Regions from separate parts of the Actinoplanes oblitus genome, predicted to be linked through region 1. Evidence: riboswitches for the same ligand, from Rfam matches in the RefSeq annotation. Region 1 holds a riboswitch; each other region holds the start of a gene.
What was found. Region 1 has a riboswitch for cyclic di-AMP ahead of Actob_RS01765 (coiled-coil domain-containing protein). Riboswitches for the same ligand answer to the same signal wherever they lie in the genome.

Region 1 (6,962 bases):
GAGGGTGACCCGGAGGTGCAGCAGGCGGTCCGCTTCGGTCTCTTCCACACGCTGCAGGCCGGTGCCCGGGCGGAGAAACGCCCGATCGGGTCCAAGGGCCTCACCGGTCCCGGGTACGACGGCCACACGTTCTGGGACGCCGAGACGTTCGTGCTGCCCGCGCTCACCTACACCCAGCCCTCGGCGGCGGCGGACGTGCTGCGCTGGCGGCACTCGACGCTGGACCTGGCCCGGGAGCGGGCGCAGACGCTGGGCCTGCAGGGTGCCGCGTTCCCGTGGCGGACCATCCGCGGCCAGGAGTGCTCCGGGTACTGGCCGGCCGGCACCGCGGGCTTCCACATCGCCGCGGACATCGCCGACGCGGTCCGGCGCTACGTCCAGGCCACCGGCGACTACGACTTCGAGCGTGAGGTCGGCCTGGAGCTGCTGGTGGAGACCGCCCGGCTGTGGCGCTCGCTGGGCCACCACGACCGGCACGGGCGGTTCCACATCGACGGCGTCACCGGGCCCGACGAGTACACGGCCGTGGTGAACGACAACATCTACACCAACCTGATGGCGCAGCAGAACCTGATGACCGCGGTGGAGGCCTGCAAGCGGCATCCGGACCTGGCGCGGCGCTTCGGGGTCGACGACGAGGAGGCGGCCTCCTGGCGGGACGCGGCGGCGGCCGTGCACATCCCGTACGACAAGGAGCTCGGCGTCCACCAGCAGTGCGAGGGCTTCACCCGGTTGCAGGAGTGGGACTTCGAGAACACCCCGCCGGAGGGCTACCCGCTGCTGCTCAACTACCCGTACTTCGACCTGTACCGCAAGCAGGTGGTCAAGCAGGCCGACCTGGTGATGGCGATGTACATCCGGGGGGACGCGTTCACCCCGGAGGAGAAGACCCGGAACTTCGCGTACTACGACGCGCGGACGGTCCGGGACTCGTCGTTGTCCGCCTGCATCCAGGCGGTGATGGCGGCCGAGACCGGGCACCTCGAGCTGGCCCACGACTATCTGGGCGAGGCCGCCCTGATGGACCTGCACGACCTGCACCAGAACGCGCGGGACGGCGTGCACGTGGCGTCGCTGGCCGGCTCCTGGATCGCACTGGTGGCCGGCCTGGGCGGGATGCGTGACTTCAACGGCCAGTTGTCGTTCGCGCCGCGGCTGCCCAGCCGGATCAACAACCTGGACTTCTCGCTGCTCTGGCGGGGGCTGCGGCTGCGGGTCAACGTCACCGCCGAGGAGGTCACCTACTCGCTGCGCAACGGCGGCGGCTCGGCCCGGCTCACCCTGCTGCACCACGGCAAGGAGATCGAGGTCACCCAGGTCCGCCCGGTGACCATGGCGATCCCGTCGGCCGGGCCGGCCGGCCCGGCACCGGCGCAGCCGGCCGGGCGTGCCCCGGTGCGGCGCGCGACGCCGCACCACTGAGACACCACGAGAGAACGGCCCCCGCCCGGACGGGTGGGGGCCGTTCTCATCAGGACTGACGTGACTACAGCAGCGACACGTGCACGTGGTCGGTGTGATCACTCGGACCGTGGTAGGCGTGCCAGTTGTTGGTCGCCGGGAACCAGATCTGCTTGTACCAGATGACGTAGTAGATGCCGAGCCGATCGGCGTTGCGCACCAGGAACGCGGTGAGGTCGTTGCCGTACCGCATCATCTTGGCGTTGCCGGTCGCCGACGAGAAGCCACTCTTCTGCAACGACCAGTCGCAGGCGCGGCCCTTCGGGTGCTCGAACGGGCCACCGTCGCGGTGGCAGCCGACGAACATGTTGAAGCCGGCCTTCTTCACCTCCTTGTAGAGGTGCAGGGTGCGCTTGGTGATGCAGCCGTCGGTGGTCGGGTCGTCCTGGTTGCAGGACTCCGGCGAGAAACCGCCGTCGGAGTTGCGCGGTGCCGGGGCGGCGGTCGGCGACTTGGCGTCGACGAACCCGGCGGTGATGGTCTTGTTGATGCCGGTGCCACCGCCGAGCAGTTCGAGCTGGTCCTCGGCCGAGTCGTGCAGCTTCTTCTGCACCGAGAGCTGCTGCTCCTGGTTCTTGACCTCGGCGTCGAGCCGGGTCTTGTCCGCGGTGATGTCCTGCAGCAGGGTGTTCAGCTCGTGCAGTTTCTCGTCGTGCAGCTTGTTGATCTCCTCCAGGCTGACCGCCTTGTCCAGGAAGTCGGCGGAGTCGCTGGCCCGCAGCAGGAAGCTCAGCGAGCTCAGGTTGCCGACCTGGTACTGCTGCTTGGCGATCGCGTTGACCTCGGGGACCAACTGGTCGCGCCGAGCCTCGGCGGTCTTGATCTGGGCGGCCAGCTGGATCTGGGTCTTCTTCGATTTCGCGACCGCTGCCTTGGCGTTCACGAACCGGCGGTTCGTGGCCTCGATCTGGTCGGAGAGGTCGTCGCTCGCCTCCCCTTCCTCAGCGGTCGTGCCGCTGCCTCCAGGGGCAGCGTGTGCCGGGGTGATCGGGGCCACGAATATGGCGGCGGTCACCAGCGGCGCCAGGGCAAGCGTCAGCCACCGGCGGGGACGTGCGGTCATCAACAATCCTTCCTTGTCACCGCCGACCGGGTTAGCTGACGGGTTCGGGACGGAAGCTATCCCTACCGCATGACGCGGATTCACCCCACCTACCTGGTTCCCCGGCTCACCTTTCGGTGATTAGGCGGCGGCCTGCCGGCAACTCGGGGGCGGTGCCGTCCTGGCAGGACCGGCGGCAAGCTTACCTGAGATAGCACGGGACATCAGGGTCCGGAAAAGGGCCAAAATAGTTACCGCACAACGACTTTCCGTAAGCGCATCACGACTGGTGACTGCGCCGTCGCGATGGGTGTGAGAACTGTCGATTCGTCGATCCGCTGAGGTATGGTCGTCCCGGTTCCCAGCCGGGAACCGCCGCCTAATCGCATAACGAGCGAGCCGGGGATCCATTTTTCTTCCGGGGCGAATCCGCATCCCGCGGTAGGGACCTTTCCTTCATCCCGAGCCCGTCAGCTAACCCGGCCGGCGGCCGACGGGAGGAAACAGCCAGTGCAGCATGTGACTGCGCGGCGACGATGGGCTGCCTTTCTAGCGCTCGTGGTCGCCGCATGTGGGATCGCCGGGGTCGCCGGACCGGCAGCCGCGGCGCCCCGGCCCCTGGCCGCGCCGGGGGAGTCCGGTGACGACGGCGAGGGTGGCAAGAAGGCCATGCTCGACAAGCTCGAAGAGGCCTCCAAGGGCTACCTGGCGGCCAAGGCGAAGCTCGCGAAATCCAAGCAGCAGCAGACCCAGCTGGCCGCCGAGCTGAAGAAGCTGGACGCGGCCCTCGGCCCGCAGCAGGTGACGCTCAACAAGTACGCCGAGCAGGCGTACACGATGGGCCGGCTCGGCCCGATCAGCGCGCTGCTCGGCGCCGACTCGTCGGCCGGCTTCCTGGACCGGGCCCAGCTGCTGACCACCGTGGCGGCCCGGCAGAACCAGGCGATCGCCGACCTGAAGAACACCCGGACCGACCGGCAGACGGCCAAGACCGGGATCGACGCGGCCATCATCGACCAGCAGAAGCAGGTCAACGTGATGGCCAAGCGCAAGGCGCAGGCCGAGAAGGCGCTCAAGGACGCCGATCAGGGCGACGCCGCCGATGACGACTCCGGCGGGGGCAGCAGTGCGGACGCCGACAAGCCGAGCGGCAACCTGGACGGCAGCTGCGTGCCCGACCCGACGACGGACGGCTGCATCAGCCCGCGCCTGCTGTACGCGATGAAGCAGGCGCAGAAGGCCGGCTTCACCCGCTACGTCGCCTGCTACCGCCCGCAGAACAGCGGGGAGCACCCGAAGGGCCGGGCCTGCGACTTCGCCGCCGACAAGAACGGTTTCGGCGGGGTGGCGACCGGGGCCAGCAAGACGTACGGCACCAACCTGGCGAACTACTTCATCCACAACTCGGACACGCTCGGCGTGCTCTACGTGATCTGGTTCAAACGGATCTGGTTGCCGAGCAGCGGGTGGAAGTCGTACAGCGGGGCCGGTGGCACGCCGTCGACCGACCACACCAACCACGTGCACCTTTCGGTGACGTAAGTCTCAGATCGGGAGCAGGCGGTGTCCGGCCATCTCCAGTTCGCCCTCGTGCCGGACGTTGACCGGGGTGCTCAGGCCGGACGCCGCGTCGTGCAGGACGACCGAGGCGCCGTCGATGCGATAGGTGCCGATCGCCCGCTTCCGGCGGCCGGCCACCTCGCCCGCGTACGTCCCGTCGGTGCGCAGCCGCAGCTCGACCGTGCCGTCCGGGCTGCGCCAGGCGCCCACGACGGCCGCGCCGGTCACCACCGTGGGCCGCGCCGGAACCGGCCCGAGGCCGGTGTCCGGCGTGCGGGCCATGGCGATGGCGAGCATGGCGGCGGCGTCCAGGACGGTGGTGTCGACGCGGGGGGCGTGCGAGAAGTGCTGCATCGGGCCGGCTCCGAGGGGTGGGTGGCGGGAACGCCCTTTCCCTTCGGTCCGGCGCCGGGCCGGTGCAGCACTCCGCCGGTTGCGACCCGGTTATTTCCCGGCGCCGGCCTTCAGCGCGCCGAGCACCGAGGCGGCCAGCTTCTCCAGGTAGTCGTCGCTCATCGGTTGCCGGGAGACGGCCAGCCGCCAGTAGAGCGGGCCGAGGATGAGGTCGACCGCCACCTCCGGATCGGTGTCCTCGGGCAGCTCGCCGCGGGCGATGGCCTGGCCGACCAGTTTCTCGCCCACCGACTGCTGGTGGGTGCGCAGCACCCGTTGCAGGGTCTCGGCGATCTGCGGGTTCCGCGCCGCCTCGGCCATCAGGTCGGGAATGATCTGCGAGGCCACCCGGTGTTGCAGCGCCTTGCTGACGATCATCATGAGCAGGTCCAGGTCGCCGGCGAACGAGCCGGTGTCCGGAAGTGGCACCTTGCGACCGGCGACTTCCGTGATGATCTCCAGTACCATCTCCAGCTTGTTGCTCCAGCGCCGGTAGATGGCGGTCTTGCCGACGCCGGCACGCCGGGCCACGGCCTCGATCGACAGACGGCCGTAACCGACCTCTGCCAGCTCACTCATGACCGCGTTACGGATAGCCACGGTGATGTCGTTGCGGAGCACCGCCGCTCCGGCAGGTGCGCGTTTGACTGTCGCCACCCGGTAACTATAGCGCTACGACGTAACGGTTGCGTTCCGCCGTTTGGTCGGCTACCGTTCCTCCCACGTCGATACGAACCCGTTCCATCGGCGTCGGCGGACGCCTGTCATGCTGCTAGCTGTGTTCGAAGGCAAGTCACCCGAGTCCGCCGCCTACCATGGGCCGACGAGATCGGAGCACCACTCGATGCCAGAGACGGCGGTTGCCGATGCCGCTACCGGCGTTCCCCTCCGGGAGCTCGCCCGACGGCACGGCCTCACCTCTTCCGGGCGGCGGCTCGGCCTGCTGGAGTACTCCCGCAAGCTGTGGGCGTACCGGCACTTCATCGCCGCCCACGCCAAGGCGAAGACCTCGTCCACGCTGGGTAACACCAACCTCGGCGCGCTCTGGACGGTGCTGACGCCGGCGCTCAACGCCTTCGTCTACTACATCATCTTCGGTGTGGTGATCGGCACACGTGGCGGTGTAGCCAACTTCATCGCGTACCTGTGCATCGGCGTCTTCGTCTTCCAGTTCACCCAGTCGTCGGTGCAGAACGGCATCAACGCGATCACCGGCAACCTGGGCCTGATCCGGGCACTGCACTTCCCGCGGGCCAGCCTGCCGCTGTCGGTGGCCCTGGTGGAGATCCGCAACTTCCTCACCGCGATGGTCGTGCTGCTGGCGATCGTGATCGTCAAGGAGCCGGTCAACCTGGAGTGGCTGCTGATCATCCCGGCGATCATCCTGCAGTCGATCTTCAACATCGGCCTGGCGCTGGCCTGCGCCCGGCTCGGATCCAAGCTGCGTGACGTCAAGCAGCTCATCCCGTTCGTCATGCGGTTCTGGCTGTACGGCTCGGCGGTGCTCTACCCGGTCACCCGGTTCACCGAGCACCTGCACGGCTGGAAGCTGTTCGCCGTCGAGCTGAACCCGCTGCTGGTCTTCATCGAGCTCTACCGGCACTCGCTGATGGAGAACGTGACACTGGCCGGCAGCCCGACCCAGCTCTGGATCGAGGCGATCATCTGGTCGCTGGTCGTGGGCTTCGCCGGCTTCGTCTACTTCTGGCGCGGAGAGAAGGGTTACGGCCGTGGCTGACAACGAGCTGGGGCAGGGCGCGAACATGACGGCGGCCGACGAGCGGGTCCCCACCGTCATCGCCGACAACGCCCACGTGATCTACAAGATCCACGGCTCGGCCGGCGGGCAGCAGCAGAGCCCGCTCGTGAGCTTCAAGCGGATCGTCACGCGGACCAAGGCGGCGAACGTCCGCGAGGTGCACGCGGTCAAGGGCGTGAGCTTCGTGGCGTACAAGGGCGAGGCGATCGGCCTGATCGGCAGCAACGGCTCGGGCAAGTCGACCCTGCTGCGCGCGGTCGCCGGCCTGCTCCCGGTGGCCCGGGGCGCGATCTACGCGGCCGGCCAGCCGTCGCTGCTCGGGGTGAACGCGGCCCTGATGAACGACCTGCCCGGCGACCGCAACGTCGAGCTGGGCTGCCTGGCGATGGGGATGACGCCGGCCGAGGTCAAGGCGAAGAAGCAGAGCATCATCGACTTCTCCGGGATCAACGACCGGGGCGACTTCGCGTCGCTGCCGATGCGGACCTACTCCTCCGGCATGGGCGCCCGGCTGCGCTTCTCGATCGCCGCGGCGAAGCAGCACGACGTGCTGCTCATCGACGAGGCGCTGGCCACCGGTGACGCCAAGTTCCGCAAGCGCAGCGAGGCCCGGGTGCGCGAGCTGCGCGCCGAGGCCGGCACGGTGTTCCTGGTCAGCCACAGCGAGCAGTCGATCCGGGACACCTGTGAGCGGGTGATCTGGCTGGAGTCCGGGCTGATCCGGGCGGACGGCGCCACCGAGGACGT
Region 2 (6,962 bases), 1.5 Mb from region 1:
CCCGCGCCGGTGTGACCGGCTCCGGACACGCGCCTGGCGCCGGGGAAGAGGCGCCAGGAGCGGGAGCGGCTGGAGATCTCGCAGTACGGCAAGCAGTGGCGGTCGGGCCGGAAATCCCAGCGGCCCACCGAGTGCCACGCCTTACAGTCCGCCGGGCAGCACCCCCTCCTCGATGTCGGCGAACTCTTCCTCGCTCGCCGAGAGGTAGTCGTCCCAGGACTGCTTGTCCCAGATCTCGACCCGGGTGCTGGCCCCGATCACCACGAGATCCCGGCCGAGACTCGCGTACTCCCGCAGATGTGCGGGGATGGTGACCCGGCCCTGCTTGTCAGGCACCTCGTCGTGGGCGCTGGCGAAGAACACCCGGCTGTAAGCCCGGGCGGCCTTGTTGGTCACCGGCGCCTCGCGCAGCTGGCCCGCGATGCGCTGGAACTCCGGCATCGGGAACACGTAAAGACAGCGCTCCTGCCCCTTCGTGATCACGACACCTCCCGCCAGCTCGTCACGGAACTTCGCCGGGAGAATCAGCCGGCCCTTCTCGTCCAGCCGAGGGGTGTGCGTGCCGAGGAACATCGGCCCCCACCCCTTTGCCGGGACGGCCGCTCCATCGCGGAGGAGTGGACCGTCTGTCAACTCGGGCCGGCAGGCTCTCGGTTCGGTCCCTCGGTCCTGCCACTGCGCCCCACTCTACTCCACTTCCCTCCACCTGCAACCCGAAAGGGACTGCTCGCGAGCCGTTTTCGCGGACGTAATCCCAGTTCACAGGCGGTGGCGCCGAGTGGAGGGCCAGAGCATGATCCACCAGGTCCGGTTTCCGACATCCGGCACAGCGGGGTCGATAACTCCGCCCGAAAAGGGCAGTTCAGCCCCTCGCCCAGCGCGGCGGGGAGGAAAGTGGAGCCCCGCGAGGGAGGAAGGTGGAGCCTCCGGCGCACACCTCAGCCCAGCCGGGTGGAACCTCCGGCGCACACCTCGACCCGGTTAGGTGGCCCCTCCGGCTGGCGGCTCGACCCAGTTGGGTGGAGTCTCCGGTGCGCGGCTCGACCCAGTCGGGTGGAGTCTCCGGCGGGCGGCTCGACCCGCTTGGGTGGAGCCTTCGGTGCGCGCCTCGGCCCGGTTGGTTAGAGCCTTGGTGCGCGGCTCGACCCGGTTAGGTGGAGCATCCAAGGTCGACCCGAGGCCATCACCACCGTCTTGCGCCTCACCCCGGAGCCCGGCCCCCGAACCACCATGCTCGTCCCGGCGGCACGGGTGCTTCCCCCGTTGTGCCTGCCGAGCCCTTGGTCATCACCTCGCCCAAAGCCCCCGCCGCCCGGACCAACCCCCAGCTGGTCTCCACAGCCCTATCCCCGGCCCGGACACAACCCCCATGCCCAGCCGAGAACCATGGGCTGGCACTCACGGCCCTATCCCGAGCCCGGACACCACCCCCACCACCAGCCGAGAACCACGAGCTGGCACTCACGGCCCCATCCCGAGCCCGGACACCGCCCCCACCACCAGCCCAGAAACCCGAGCTGGCAACCACGGCCCCATCCCAAGCCCGGACACCACCCCCACGACCAGCCGCACGGTGTGGAGGCGGGGGCGGCGCTGCCGAAGGGCGGGCGTACCGGGAATGTCGGACTGCGGCCGGGGAGCGGGCAGCGGACCGGAACCCGTTGCACACCTCGACCTGACCAGGGCGCCAGCGGACCGCGACTGGCGGCCGGAACCGTGACCCACCGCCCCCTGGCCTGGCGACCACACCGCAACCAACCACGGACCGCAACCGGCGGCCAGGACCGTGACCCACCGCCCCCTGGCCTGGCGACCACACCGGCGACCGACCACGGACCGCGACTGACGGCCGGAGCCTTGACCCACCCTGGCCTGGCAACCACACCGGCGACCGACCACGGCCGTAACCGGCGGCCAGGACCGCGACCCCGGGGCCGGACCACGCTCCGGACCCGGGAACGCCAGTGGGGCGCGACCCGATCCGGGTCGCGCCCCACTGGCGGTGTGTCCTTACTTACTACGCGCTATCAGGCGACCAGGCGCCGCACGACGTAGTTGCTGCCGTAGATCTTGTGCTTCCCGACCCGGGCGCCCGTGTGCGGCGAGTCGTACATGTACCCGCCGCCGGCGTAGATGCCCGCGTGGTACCCGTACGACCCGGACCGGAAGACGATCAGGTCGCCGACGCGCTTGCTCGACTTGCTGACCGCCTTGCCGTACTTCTGCTGCGAGTTCGCCTTGTGCGGCAGGCTCTTGCCGGCCGCCTTCTTGTACACGTAGCTGGTGTACCCGGAGCAGTCGAACCGCTTGGGCCCGGCGGCACCGAACAGGTAGAGCGCGCCCTTGTGCTTCTTGGCCTCGGCGAGGATCTTGGCCCCGCTGGCCTTGAGCGTGATCTTCGCCTTACCGGAGGCGGTCTGCTGGTAGCCGCTGCCGGTGAAGAGCGCGCGGACGTAGACGCTGGAGCCGACGCCCTTCTGGTCGGGACGGGCCGCCAGGGTGACCGCACCGTTGCGCACGGTCTTGGTGTCCCAGGTGACCCATTTGCTGGAGCGCCAGGCCTGCAGCCGGACCGTGCCCTTGGCGACCTTGCCGGTGCGCGGGTCGATGACCTTGGCGGTGAGCTTGAGGGTGGAGCCCCAGGGGAGCTTCCGGTTGTTGACCGAAGCGGTCAACCTGGGCTTGGCCTTGGCAGCCGCCGCGGTGGTGGCGGTGACGGCGCTCGCGACCGGGGTGGTGGACGCGGCCGCCGGCGAGGCTCCAACGAGCTGGCCGGCGCAGAGGCAGAGACCCAGGGACAGTGCGATGGTACCGGCGCCGGACATGCGGCGGCCACGGCTCGAACTGTGTTCGTGCACGGTTGAGAAATCCCTCCGGCACGCCTGCGAGGTTAGCTGTCGGGTTCGGGCGGGAAGGCTTGCCCGGCCACCGTGGTGGCTTCACCCCAAGGTCCGAACCGGTACGCCGTCGTGGGGCACGGCGCTGTGGTGCGGACCGGAAAGTGGGTTCCCCGTCCCTGCCCCCTGATGCCTTGTCAGCTTTCTGGAACTGCGTGGTCGCGTCGACCAGCCCGGGGCAGGGCTCGGCGTGAACCGGTGCGGCGCGACCGGCGAGCGGTTGCCGCCGGTGAATCTTTGGTACCCGACTTCGCCGATGATCGTCAGACGCCAGTTAGTCACCCAGCGTATTCGGCACACCGATTGCTGTCCCATTTGTTGCGTCCACAAGACAAATGTCATTACCCGGAGCACCTGATCAACTACATTCCGTCGAATGGAGCCAGTGAACCAGAACACACAATTTCTCCCGGGGTAATCCCCTAGGGATCCCGAAACGGTGACTCAGCGGCGCAAACGTGGTAATCCCCACGGGGCTGAACCCTTGCCATTGAGCCGCGGGCCTTCCGGCAACTCGACGTAACCCTGGGGTCCGGTACCCTCGCTGGCGTGACGGACGGGAAGATGCCCCTGCGGGCCATAGTCGCGACCACTGCGTCGAAGACCGCGGCCGCGCTCTCCAGGGCCGCGGGACGCGGCGACGGATCGGTGATCGGCGGCTGGATCGGCCTCAAGATCGATCCGGATCTGCTGGCCCACCTGTCGTCCGGCCGGGCTGTCGCCCTGGTCTCCGGCACCAACGGCAAGACCACCACCACGCGCCTCACCGCGGCCGCCGTCGGCGTGCTCGGCCGGGTCGCGACCAACGGGTACGGCGCCAACATGCCCACCGGCCACACCTCCGCGCTGGCGAAGGAGGGGCACACCCCGTTCGCCGTGCTGGAGGTCGACGAGCACTACCTGGCCCAGGTGATCGACTCCACCCGGCCCAAGGTGGTGGCGCTGCTCAACCTCTCCCGCGACCAGCTGGACCGGGCCAAGGAGGTGGCGATGATGGCGCAGCTGTGGAAGACCGCGCTGGCCGGCCACCCCGAGATCCGGGTGGTGGCCAACGCGGACGACCCGATGGTGGTCTGGGCCGCCGTGAGCAGCCCACAGGTCACCTGGTTCAGCGCGGGTCAGCGCTGGCACGACGACTCGTTCGTGTGCCCGGAGAGCGGGCACCCGATCGAGCGGGCCGACGGTGACTGGTGGTGCACCGGCTGCCCGCTGCGCCGCCCCGTCCCGCAGTGGGTGGTGGAGGAGGACGGCGTCATCGACCCGCGCGGCGACTGGCACCTGGTGAAGCTCCAGCTCCCCGGCAAGGTCAACCTGGGTAACGCGGCCACCGCCCTCGCGGTCGCCGGTGAGTTCGGGGTCCGCCCGATCGAGGCCCTCCCCCGGCTCTCCCGGGTGACCTCCATCGCCGGGCGGTACGCGCAGGTCGACCGGGACGGCCGCAACATCCGGCTGCTGCTCGCCAAGAACCCGGCGAGCTGGCTGGAGGCGTTCGACATGGCCGACCAGGCGCCGACGCTGCTCTCGATCAACGCGCGGGACCCCGACGGGCTGGACACCTCGTGGCTGTGGGACGTCGACTTCGCCCCGCTGCGCGACCGGCCGGTGCTGATCACCGGGGACCGGGCGTACGACCTGGCCGTCCGGCTCGAGGTGAACCGGGTGCCGTTCCAGCACGTACAAAGCTTCGACCAGGCGCTGGCGGCGGTCCCGCCCGGCCGCCTCGAGGTGATCGCCAACTACACGGCGTTCCAGGACATCCGCGCGGTGCTCGACCGTGTCAACTGAACCCAACACCGAGGTCAAGGCATGAACGACAGCACGCTGCGGATCGTCTGGATCTACCCGGATCTGCTCTCCACCTACGGCGACCGGGGCAACCTGCTGATCCTGGCGCACCGGGCGGCCGCCCGCGGCATCCCGGTGGAGACCTACGAGGTCCGCTCCGACATGCAGATGCCGACCACCGCCGACATCTACCTGATCGGCGGCGGTGAGGACGGCCCCCAGTCGCTGGCCGCCCAGCGCCTGATCGCCGACGGCGGGCTGCACCGCGCCGTCAACCAGGGCGCCTCGGTCCTGGCCATCTGCGCGGGTTACCAACTGTTCGGTCACTCGTTCTTCGCCAAGGGGACCAAAGTTGCGGGCCTCGGCCTGCTCGACATCTCCTCGGACCGGGGCGAGACCCGGGCGGTCGGCGAGCTGCGCGGCGACATCGACCCGCGGCTCGGCCTGCCGCCGCTGACCGGCTTCGAGAACCACGGCGGCCGCACCCACCTGGGCCAACACGCCGCACCGCTGGCCCGGGTGACCAGCGGCATCGGCAACGACGGGCACACCGAGGGCGCCTGGGCCGGCAAGATCATCGGGACGTACTCGCACGGACCGGCGCTGGCTCGCAACCCGGCTATAGCCGATCTGCTACTGCGTTGGGCGACCGGCGCGGATAGGCTTGCGCCTCTTGACGACACCTGGCCGGAGCGTCTGAGGGGTGAGCGGTTCGCCGCCACCGCCCCGGCCTGACGAGGAAGGGGCGGGCGGTTCGCCGCCACGACCCCGGCCTGACGACGAAGACGAGCGCTGAATCGACTGCACGACCTTGTCCTGAACCGACGAGCCGTTGGGGCGGTAGACCTGCATATGACCGACAAACCTGAACGCCCCGTGGGCGCCCGCACCGGGGACTCTCAGGCCGCGCCGATCAGCCGCAAGCGCCGTTTCGTCCGGCTCGGCGTGCTGACCGCGCTGATCGCCGGTCTGGCGGTGGCCGCCGCCACCCTGCCGCTGCGTGAGCTGGGCGACGCGGTGGTCGCGCTCGGCCCCGGCGCCGCCGTCGCCGTCGCCGTGCTGGGCGGCCTGCTGCTCTCCGTCCTGGTGCCGCGCACCGCGGTGACGGTGGCCTGCGGCGCCCTGCTCGGTGCCGCGACCGGTGCGATCGCCGCGCTGGCCGCCGCCCTGATCGCCGCGATCGCCACCTACTACGCGGGCCGCTGGGCCGGTCGCGGCGCCCTGCAGGCCAAGGCCGGCGGCCGGCTCGCCCGCCTGGACGGCTGGCTCAACCGTCGTGGCCTGGCCGCCGTGCTCCTGGTCCGCTTCCTGCCGCTCGCCCCGTTCGGCCTGGTCGGCTACGCCTACGGCACCACCAGCGTGTGCCGCAAGCGCTACCTGCTGGGCACCACGATCGCCGCCATCCCGTCCACGATCACCTACGCCGTGATCGGCGCCGCGGTGGCCACCCCGGGCAAGATGAGCGCGATCACCGTCGCCCCGGCGCTGATCAGCTTCGTGCTCTCCACGGCGATCGTGCTCCGCTGGCGGCAGACCTCCCGCCGCACCGCCACCCCGGCCTGACGCGCGACTCGCCCGGCGCCAGGCAGGCGCTCACGCCCGGCTTCACCCCGTTTGGGGTACGCCCGGAGCAGCGTTCCACGGCTCCGCGACGCTCCCGGCGCGGCAGCACTGTGCTCCGGCCGTACCGTAATCGGGTGGTGATCGTGAACTGGGAACACGGCGGGCCGGCCTCGCGATGGCGAGACCGGCCCGGGGCGCGCGAACTCAGACGACGACGCTGACCAGACGGCCCTTGACCACGATGACCTTCTTCGGCTCCTTGCCGGCCAGCGCCTCGGCGACGGCGGCCAGGGCCTGCGCCCGGACCTCCTCCTCCGGGGTGTCCGGGGCGACCTCGACCCGGCCGCGGACCTTGCCGTTCACCTGCACCGGGTAGGTGATCGAGTCGGCCACCAGCTGCGCCGGGTCGGCCTGCGGGAAGTCGGCGTAGGCCAGCGTCCCGATGTGGCCCAGCTTGCTCCACAGCTCCTCGGCCAGGTGCGGGGCGAACGGGGACAGCATCAGCACCAGCGGCTCGACGGCCTCCCGGGAGACCACCGGCAGCGGGGTCAGCGCGTTGGTCAGCTCGATCAGCTTGGCGATCGCGGTGTTGAACCGCAGCTCCTCCATGTCCTCCCGGACACCCGCGATGACCCGGTGCAGGATCTTGCGGGTCTTGGCGTCCAGCGGCTCGTCGGTGACCCGGATCGCGCCGGTCTCCTCGTCGACCACCAGACG
Region 3 (6,962 bases), 2.6 Mb from region 1:
CGGGTCGAGGGTGCTGCGCAGCACCACCGGCCCGTGCGCGGTGAAGACCGCGACCACCGCCCCGGCCACCCCGGCCGCGGTCGCCGCGAACGCCGCGCCCTCCCGCCCGCGCCGGGCCAGCATCCCGGCGACGAAGCACAGCACCGCCGCGACCAGCGCGAGCCGTGAGCCGGTGGCGATCCCGGCGAGCAGCAGGCCGGCGGCGCCGGCGTTGCCGCAGTGCCGGGCCAGGGTGGTCGCGCGGCGCCGCACCGGCCCGGTGGTACGCAGGGCCAGGAAGGTCCCGCCGAGCAGCACCGTGGCGAGCAGCGCCGCCAGCGCACCGAGCCCGGCGGCCGGGGTGAGCAGCGGGGAGAGGCTGCGGCTGAGACCGTTCCCGATCACGACGCCGTCGGCGCCCAGCCGGAGACCGTCGACGAAGACGCCGAGCTGGGCGCCCCAGAGCAGCACCACGCCGGCCGACGAGCCGGCCAGCAGCAGGTCGCAGCGGCGGCGCCAGGCGGGGGAGTCGTGCTTGCCGCGGAACTCCAGGGCGGTGCCGCGGACCGCCAGCAGCAGCAGGATCCCGACCATCGGCAGGTAGAGGGCGGAGAGCAGGACCGCGTACCAGTCGGGGAAGGCGGCGAAGGTGACGCCGATCGCCGCGACCAGCCACACCTCGTTGCCGTCCCAGAACGGGCCGATGGTGCGGATCGCGGCGCCGCGCTCGTGCTCGTCGCGGCCGAGGAACGGGGCGAGCACGCCGACACCGAAGTCGAAGCCCTCGAGGACGAAGTAGAGCACCCAGGCGAGGACGAGGATCGCGAACCAGAAGGTGATCATGCGCGGGCTCCTAGTAGGCCGGGGCCGGTTCGGCGACGGGCGATTCCGCCGGCACCTCGGACAGCGGCTTGCGGGCGAGATGGACGACGAGCCGGTACCAGGCGATCGCGAGCAACCCGTAGACCACCGTGAACCCGGCCAGCGACGCGATCACCTCGGCGCCGGTCAAGCCGGGCGAGATCCCGTCGGACACCTTGGAGATCCCGAACGCGAGCCACGGCTGCCGCGCCGTCTCGGTGAAGATCCAGCCGAACGTGTTCGCCGCGGCCGGCAGCAGCGGCGCGAGCAGCAGGATCCGCCTGGCCCAGCCGGGTACTCCGGCGCCCATCTGCAGGACCGCCGGGAGGAACGCGAGCCGCACCTTCCGGTCCGACGAGGCCCAGAGGTAGTACGCCGCCAGCACCATCCCGGCGATCCCGGCACCCATCATCAACCGGAACGTCCAGAACGCCACCGGGATCATCGGCACGTAGCTGCCCGGCCCGAACTGCGTCACGTACTGCGCCTGGAGGTCGTCGATCCCCTGCACGGTCCCGTCGAACGACCCGGTGCCCAGGAAGGACAGCAGCCGGGGGATCTCCACGGTGAGGAACGGCTTGTCGTGCCCGAGCTTCCCGAGTGCGAGCACCGAGAACGGCGCCCCGGTGGTGGTCTCGTAGAGCGCCTCGGCGGCCGCCATCTTCATCGGCTGCACCGCCGTCATCACCTTGCCGAGGTGGTCACCGGTCAGCGCGGTGAGCGCCCCGCCGATCAGCGTCAGCCACGCGCCGAGCCGGGCCAGCTGCCGGAAACCGGCGTCCGCGGACAGCCGCCACACCCCGATGGCGAGCAGCAGGCCGCCCCCGGCCATCGCCGCGCCGGCCATCGTGTGCGGGAACGCGGCGAGCACCACCTCGTTGGTCATCAGCGCGGCGAAGCTGGTCAGGTGCGCGCGCCCGGTGGCGGCGTCCAGCTCGTAGCCGACCGGGTTCTGCATGAAGGAGTTGGCCGCCAGGATGATGTACGCCGACAGCAGTGTCCCGGCCGCGACCACGACGATGGTCGCCGCGTGCAGCTTGCGGGGCAGCCGTCCCCAGCCGAAGTACCAGAGCGCGAGGAACGTCGCCTCCAGGAAGAACGCGAGCATCCCCTCGACGGCGAGGGTCGGCCCGAACACGTCGCCGTAGAACTTGGCGAACGCGCTCCAGCCGAGCCCGAACTGGAACTCCTGGACGAGCCCGGTGACCACGCCGACCGCGAACGTGACGATCAGCAGCTTGCCGACGAACTTCGTCAGGTCCTGATACCTCTGCTCGCCGGAGCGCAGCCAGGCCAGATGCAGCCCGGCCGCGACCGCCGACAGGCTGATCGACAGCGGCACGAACAGGTAGTGATAGATCGTCACCACGGCGAACTGCAGCCGGGTCAGGTCGAGCACGTCCATCGGGTGTCCCCTCTACGACTCTTCGTAGTAGATACTACGAGACGTAGTACTACTGGCCCTAGTAGGATGGGTCACATGGCACTTGGAGATCTTGAGCGGGAGGTCATGACGCAGTTGTGGGACGCTCCCGAGCCGCTGACAGTGCGACAGGTGCACGAGAACATAAGTAAGAGTCGGGATCTGGCGTACACGACGGTCATGACGGTCCTGGACCGGCTGTCGAAGAAGAAGATGGTCGTCCAGACAAAGGCCGACCGGGCGTACCGGTACGCCGCGGCGCAGACGCGCGAGGAGATGACGGCGGCCGTCATGCTCGACGCCTTGAGCGCGTCACCCGATCGGGACGCCGCGCTGGCATACTTCCTCGGTCAGCTACCGCCCGGCGCGATCCGAGCCGCCCTGGACGCCACACCGAAAGAGACGTGACAGCACTCCTCCTGGGAGCCCTCGGGCTGACCCTCTCGCTGGTCGTCCCGGGCATCCTGGCCGGCGCCCGCTGGCCGGACCGTGCCCCGGTCGCCGCCGTCCTGCTCTGGCAGGCGCTCACCCTGACCGCTGTGCTCTGCGCGCTCGGGGTGGTGCTGGCCGCCCCGGAGGAGCTGACCCGGGCGGCCGGTGCCGATCACCCGTGGACCGTCGCGGCGCTGCTGTTCTCGCTGGCGGTGGCGGCCACCATCGTGATCCGGCTGCTGATCTCACTGATCCGGGTGAGCGTCCGGGCCCGTGCCCGCCGGGAGCGGCACCGGACCCTGGTCGACCTGCTGGACCGGGTGGAACGGCACCGGGAGCTGGGCGGTGCCGAGGTGCGGGTGCTGGACGGGGCGCTGCCCCTGGCGTACTGCGTGCCCGGCCGGGAGCCGCGGGTGGTGCTCAGCGACGCGGTGCTGCGGATCCTCGACCGCGAGCAGGTGGACGCGGTGCTCGCGCACGAGCAGGCGCACCTGCGGCACCGGCACGAGCTGGTGATGGAGTCGTTCACCGCGTTCTACCGGGCGGTGCCGCGCCCGCTGCGGTCCCGGGCGCCGCTCGACGCGGTGCACCTGCTGCTGGAGATGGTGTCCGACGACGCTGCCCGGCGGCGTACCGGGGCGGCCCCGCTGCGCGCCGCGCTGGCCCGGCTCTCCGACGCCGTACCGCTCGCGGAGGAGGTCCCGGACGACCCGGCGGGTGAATCCCGCTCCCGCAGGCTTGCCCGGCTGACCGGTCCGGCACCCACCTCGACGGGCCTGTCGGTGCTCGCCGGACTCGCCGCGGCCGGTCTCCTGGTGTTACCCACGGTGATCCTGGTGGTGCCCTGGCTCGGCCAGGCCCTGGAGGCGTGGCCATTCCGGTCACTGTGAGTGCCGGGCGCTGTGCGCGCGGTTTCGCCGCGCGGGCAAGCTTCATTTGCCCGCATGATCCGAGTACGGTGGTCCCCGGTTCGGCAGCCCCCCATCGTCCATCCGGCCGATCTGACGAACCACCGCCCAATCGCCGCGACGGCGAGCCGGGGACCCAGGTAGGTGGGGTGAAGCCGTTGGAGAGCGGCCGGGCGTGCTTCCCGCCCGAACCCGTCAGCTAACCCGGTCGGCGGCCGAGTGGAAGAAAGGACAACGCACCTACGTGAAGCGCGTACTACGCGGCCTGCTCTGTGCGGTTGCCGCTGCCGGACTCGTTGTCACCGGACCTGTCGTTGCCCACGCCACGCCCTCGCCGTCCAGCGTCGAGGACCAGATCGACAAGCAGTGGAACGAACTCGAGCCGGTGATCGAGGACTTCAACGACACCCACGGGAAGCTGCTCAAGCTGCAGAAGCAGCAGAAGCAGCTGAACAAGACGCTCGCTCCGCTGCAGAAACAAGTGGACGTGGCACTGGCCGAAGTCCGCGGCCTCGCGTCGGACGCCTACATGCAGGGTCCGCCGAGCGCCATGGGCGCGATTCTGAGCGGTTCGCCGACCGGCCTGACCGAGAAGCTCTCGCTCCTCGAGCAGCTGGCCGCCAACCGCCGCGAGTCGATCAGCGGTGTCGTGAAGCTGCGCGACAAGTACGCCGCTGACAAGGAGAAACTGGACGCTCTGGCGTCCGAGATCGCCACTCGGGACACCGACCTCAAGACCAAGAAGTCGGCGATCGAGAAGGAGATCACCGCCCTGCAGAAACTGCGGGTGAAGGCGTACGGCAAGGCCGACGACGGGCCGTACAAGACCGGGCCGTGCCCGGTCGACTACACCAACGACATCGGTGGCCGGGCCGCGCAGAAGGCCTGCGACCTGATCGGCAAGCCCTACGTCTTCGGTTCCGAGGGTCCGGACAGCTACGACTGCTCGGGCCTGACGAAAGAGGCGTGGGCGTCCGTCGGCGTGCACCTCGAGCACTACACGAAGGATCAGTGGGGTTCCACGAAACCGGTGAGCCGCAGTGAGTTGAGACCCGGTGACCTGGTCTTCTACTACTCCGATGTGCACCATGTGTCCATCTACATCGGTGGTGGCATGGTGGTGCACGCGCCGCACACGGGCGACCACGTGCGGATGGCGACCATCGATCGTGGTCCGATCGCCGGCTATCGCCGGCCCGCGGGCTAGGCCCTCGGTCCAGGTGACACAACCGCTCCCGGTTTCCGCCGGGAGCGGTTGCTTTTTCAGACCCTTCGCGTACGGCGGGAAGCCCCGGCCAGCACCTTGCGCAGCAGCGCCGCCAGCTCGTCGCGCTCTCTCGCGCTCAGTGGCGCCAGCAACTCGTCCTGGATCGCCGCCGCCCGCTCCGCCAGCTCGTGCGCCCGCTCCCGGCCCGGCTCGGTCACCGTGATGACGTTGCGCCGCCGGTCGCCGAGATCGGGGGAGCGCGCCACGTAGCCGTCGGCGGCCAGCTCGTTGAGCGCGCCCACCAGGTCGCTCAGGTGGACGCCGGTCCGTCGCCCGAGGGCCGCCTGGCTGGCCGGGCCGTCGGCGATCAGCGACTCCAGCAGCCGGTAGTGGTAACCGCGCGCGCCCACCTCGGCGAACCCGTCGCCGACCAGCCGGTGCGCGTGCGCGGCGGCCTGTGTCAGCAGCCAGCTCGGTAGATGGTCCATGTGTCCACCATAACATTGGACGAACTAACGTTAGGCCGACTAACGTTAGCCGCATGAATGAATTCCGGATCCGGCTGCCGCAGTCCGACCTCGACGACCTCACCGACCGGCTCTCCCGCACCCGCTGGCCCGACGAGCTGCCCGGCGCCGGCGACGAGTACGGCATCCCGCTCGCCCGGGTTCGCGCCCTCGCCGACCAGTGGCTGACGTTCGACTGGCGCGCCCACGAGACCGAGCTCAACGCGTACCCGCAGTTCGTCACGGAGATCGGCGGCGACCGGGTCCACTTCATGCACCTGCGCAACGCCGACCCGCACGCCCTGCCGATAGTGCTGACCCACGGCTGGCCCGGCTCCACCGTCGAGTTCCTGGACGTCGTCGACCGGCTCGCCGAGCACTTCCACGTGGTCGTCCCGGCCATCCCCGGCTTCGGGCTGTCCGGGCCCACCACCCGGCGCGGCTGGAGCCAGCAGCGGGTCGCCGGAGCCTGGGCCGAGCTGATGGCCGCCCTGGGCTACCGGCGGTACGGCGCGCAGGGCGGCGACTGGGGCTCCGGCATCTCCCGGCACCTGGCCGCCCTGGCGCCGGAGAACGTGGCCGGTGTGCACGTCAACTACCTGCCCACGGCCGGCTCGCCGGACGGGCTGTCGCCGTCCGACCAGGCGCGGCTCGCGAAGACCATGGAGCTGGCCAAGAACCGGCACCCGCACCAGATGCTGTTCGCCACCGGGCCGCAGACCCCGGCGTACGCCTTCACCGACTCGCCGACCGGCCTGCTCGCCTTCTGGGCGGACAAGTTCGACCGCTGGGCCGACCCGGCCACCCCGGTGCCCGACCACCGGATCCTGGCCGACGTCGCCCACCACTGGTTCCACCGCACCGCCGGCTCATCCGCCCGGCTGGTCAAGGAGAGCGGCGTGAACGTGCCGGTGACCTGTGCCGCGCCGCTCGGCGTCGCGGTCCTGCCCGGCGACATCACCCAGGCGATCCGGCCGCTCGTCGAGCAGCGCTACGACGTCCGGCACTGGACGGAGTTCCCGCGCGGCGGCCACTTCGCCGCCCTGGAGGTCCCCGACCTGTTCGCCACGGACGTCATCAGCTTCTTCCGCACCCTCGACAACCGCTGAGTGCGAGGTGGCCCGCCACTCTCGAGTCCCCGCCGCTCTCGAGTCCCCGCCCGCCCTGGGGGCCGTCCCAGGAGACAGTGTGGCGCGGAAACGGGCCCTCCCGGGGCGGGGCTGTGGACAACGCGCTGGTGTGGACGACTCGCCGCCGTCCCGGAAGCGGCCGGCGGACTCACCCCGGGCGCCAGCCGGAGGCGGTGCGCGGGCCGGACGCGGGCATAATCGCCTCTCATGAGCGACGCCCTGATCGAGAGCCTCACCGCGGCGGTCCAGGCCCGCCCCGACGACCTGCCGCTGCGGCTGCACCTGGCCGAGCTCCTGGTCGCGGCCGGGCGGGGCGCGGAGGCGATCGAGCATGCCGCTCAGGTGCTCACCCGCGAGCCGGGCAACGCGGCAGCCCGCACCCTGATGGCGTCCGCCCTGGGCGGCGGCCCGGCCCCGGCTCCCGCGGCGCCGTCCGATCCGGCTCCCGCGTCCGCCGGCCAGGCCCCAGCCGCGGCCGCCCCGCCGCCGGCGACCGCCTCCGGTTCGGCGGCGGAT

Region 2: another riboswitch for cyclic di-AMP. It lies ahead of Actob_RS08545 (C40 family peptidase); the one in region 1 lies ahead of Actob_RS01765 (coiled-coil domain-containing protein).
Region 3: another riboswitch for cyclic di-AMP. It lies ahead of Actob_RS13245 (C40 family peptidase); the one in region 1 lies ahead of Actob_RS01765 (coiled-coil domain-containing protein).

The regions. Positions count from the first base shown of each region.
Region 1 is NZ_CP126980.1:382,980-389,941, forward strand. Features, by position in the region: gene Actob_RS01755 (glycoside hydrolase family 65 protein) at 1-1,422, shown strand, start outside; gene Actob_RS01760 (coiled-coil domain-containing protein) at 1,487-2,524, opposite strand; cyclic di-AMP (ydaO/yuaA leader) riboswitch at 2,530-2,661, opposite strand; cyclic di-AMP (ydaO/yuaA leader) riboswitch at 2,870-3,008, shown strand; gene Actob_RS01765 (coiled-coil domain-containing protein) at 3,062-4,045, shown strand; gene Actob_RS01770 (hypothetical protein) at 4,049-4,417, opposite strand; gene Actob_RS01775 (TetR/AcrR family transcriptional regulator) at 4,508-5,113, opposite strand; gene Actob_RS01780 (ABC transporter permease) at 5,301-6,194, shown strand; gene Actob_RS01785 (ABC transporter ATP-binding protein) at 6,220-6,962, shown strand, end outside.
Region 2 is NZ_CP126980.1:1,852,956-1,859,917, reverse strand. Features, by position in the region: gene mraZ (division/cell wall cluster transcriptional repressor MraZ) at 142-573, opposite strand; gene Actob_RS08545 (C40 family peptidase) at 2,028-2,825, opposite strand; cyclic di-AMP (ydaO/yuaA leader) riboswitch at 2,865-3,050, opposite strand; gene Actob_RS08540 (Mur ligase family protein) at 3,462-4,682, shown strand; gene Actob_RS08535 (type 1 glutamine amidotransferase) at 4,704-5,417, shown strand; gene Actob_RS08530 (TVP38/TMEM64 family protein) at 5,535-6,245, shown strand; gene leuS (leucine--tRNA ligase) at 6,450-6,962, opposite strand, start outside.
Region 3 is NZ_CP126980.1:2,957,750-2,964,711, forward strand. Features, by position in the region: gene cydB (cytochrome d ubiquinol oxidase subunit II) at 1-822, opposite strand, end outside; gene Actob_RS13230 (cytochrome ubiquinol oxidase subunit I) at 833-2,245, opposite strand; gene Actob_RS13235 (BlaI/MecI/CopY family transcriptional regulator) at 2,321-2,671, shown strand; gene Actob_RS13240 (M56 family metallopeptidase) at 2,668-3,585, shown strand; cyclic di-AMP (ydaO/yuaA leader) riboswitch at 3,699-3,832, shown strand; gene Actob_RS13245 (C40 family peptidase) at 3,848-4,810, shown strand; gene Actob_RS13250 (MarR family winged helix-turn-helix transcriptional regulator) at 4,867-5,298, opposite strand; gene Actob_RS13255 (epoxide hydrolase family protein) at 5,352-6,425, shown strand; gene Actob_RS13260 (AAA family ATPase) at 6,654-6,962, shown strand, end outside.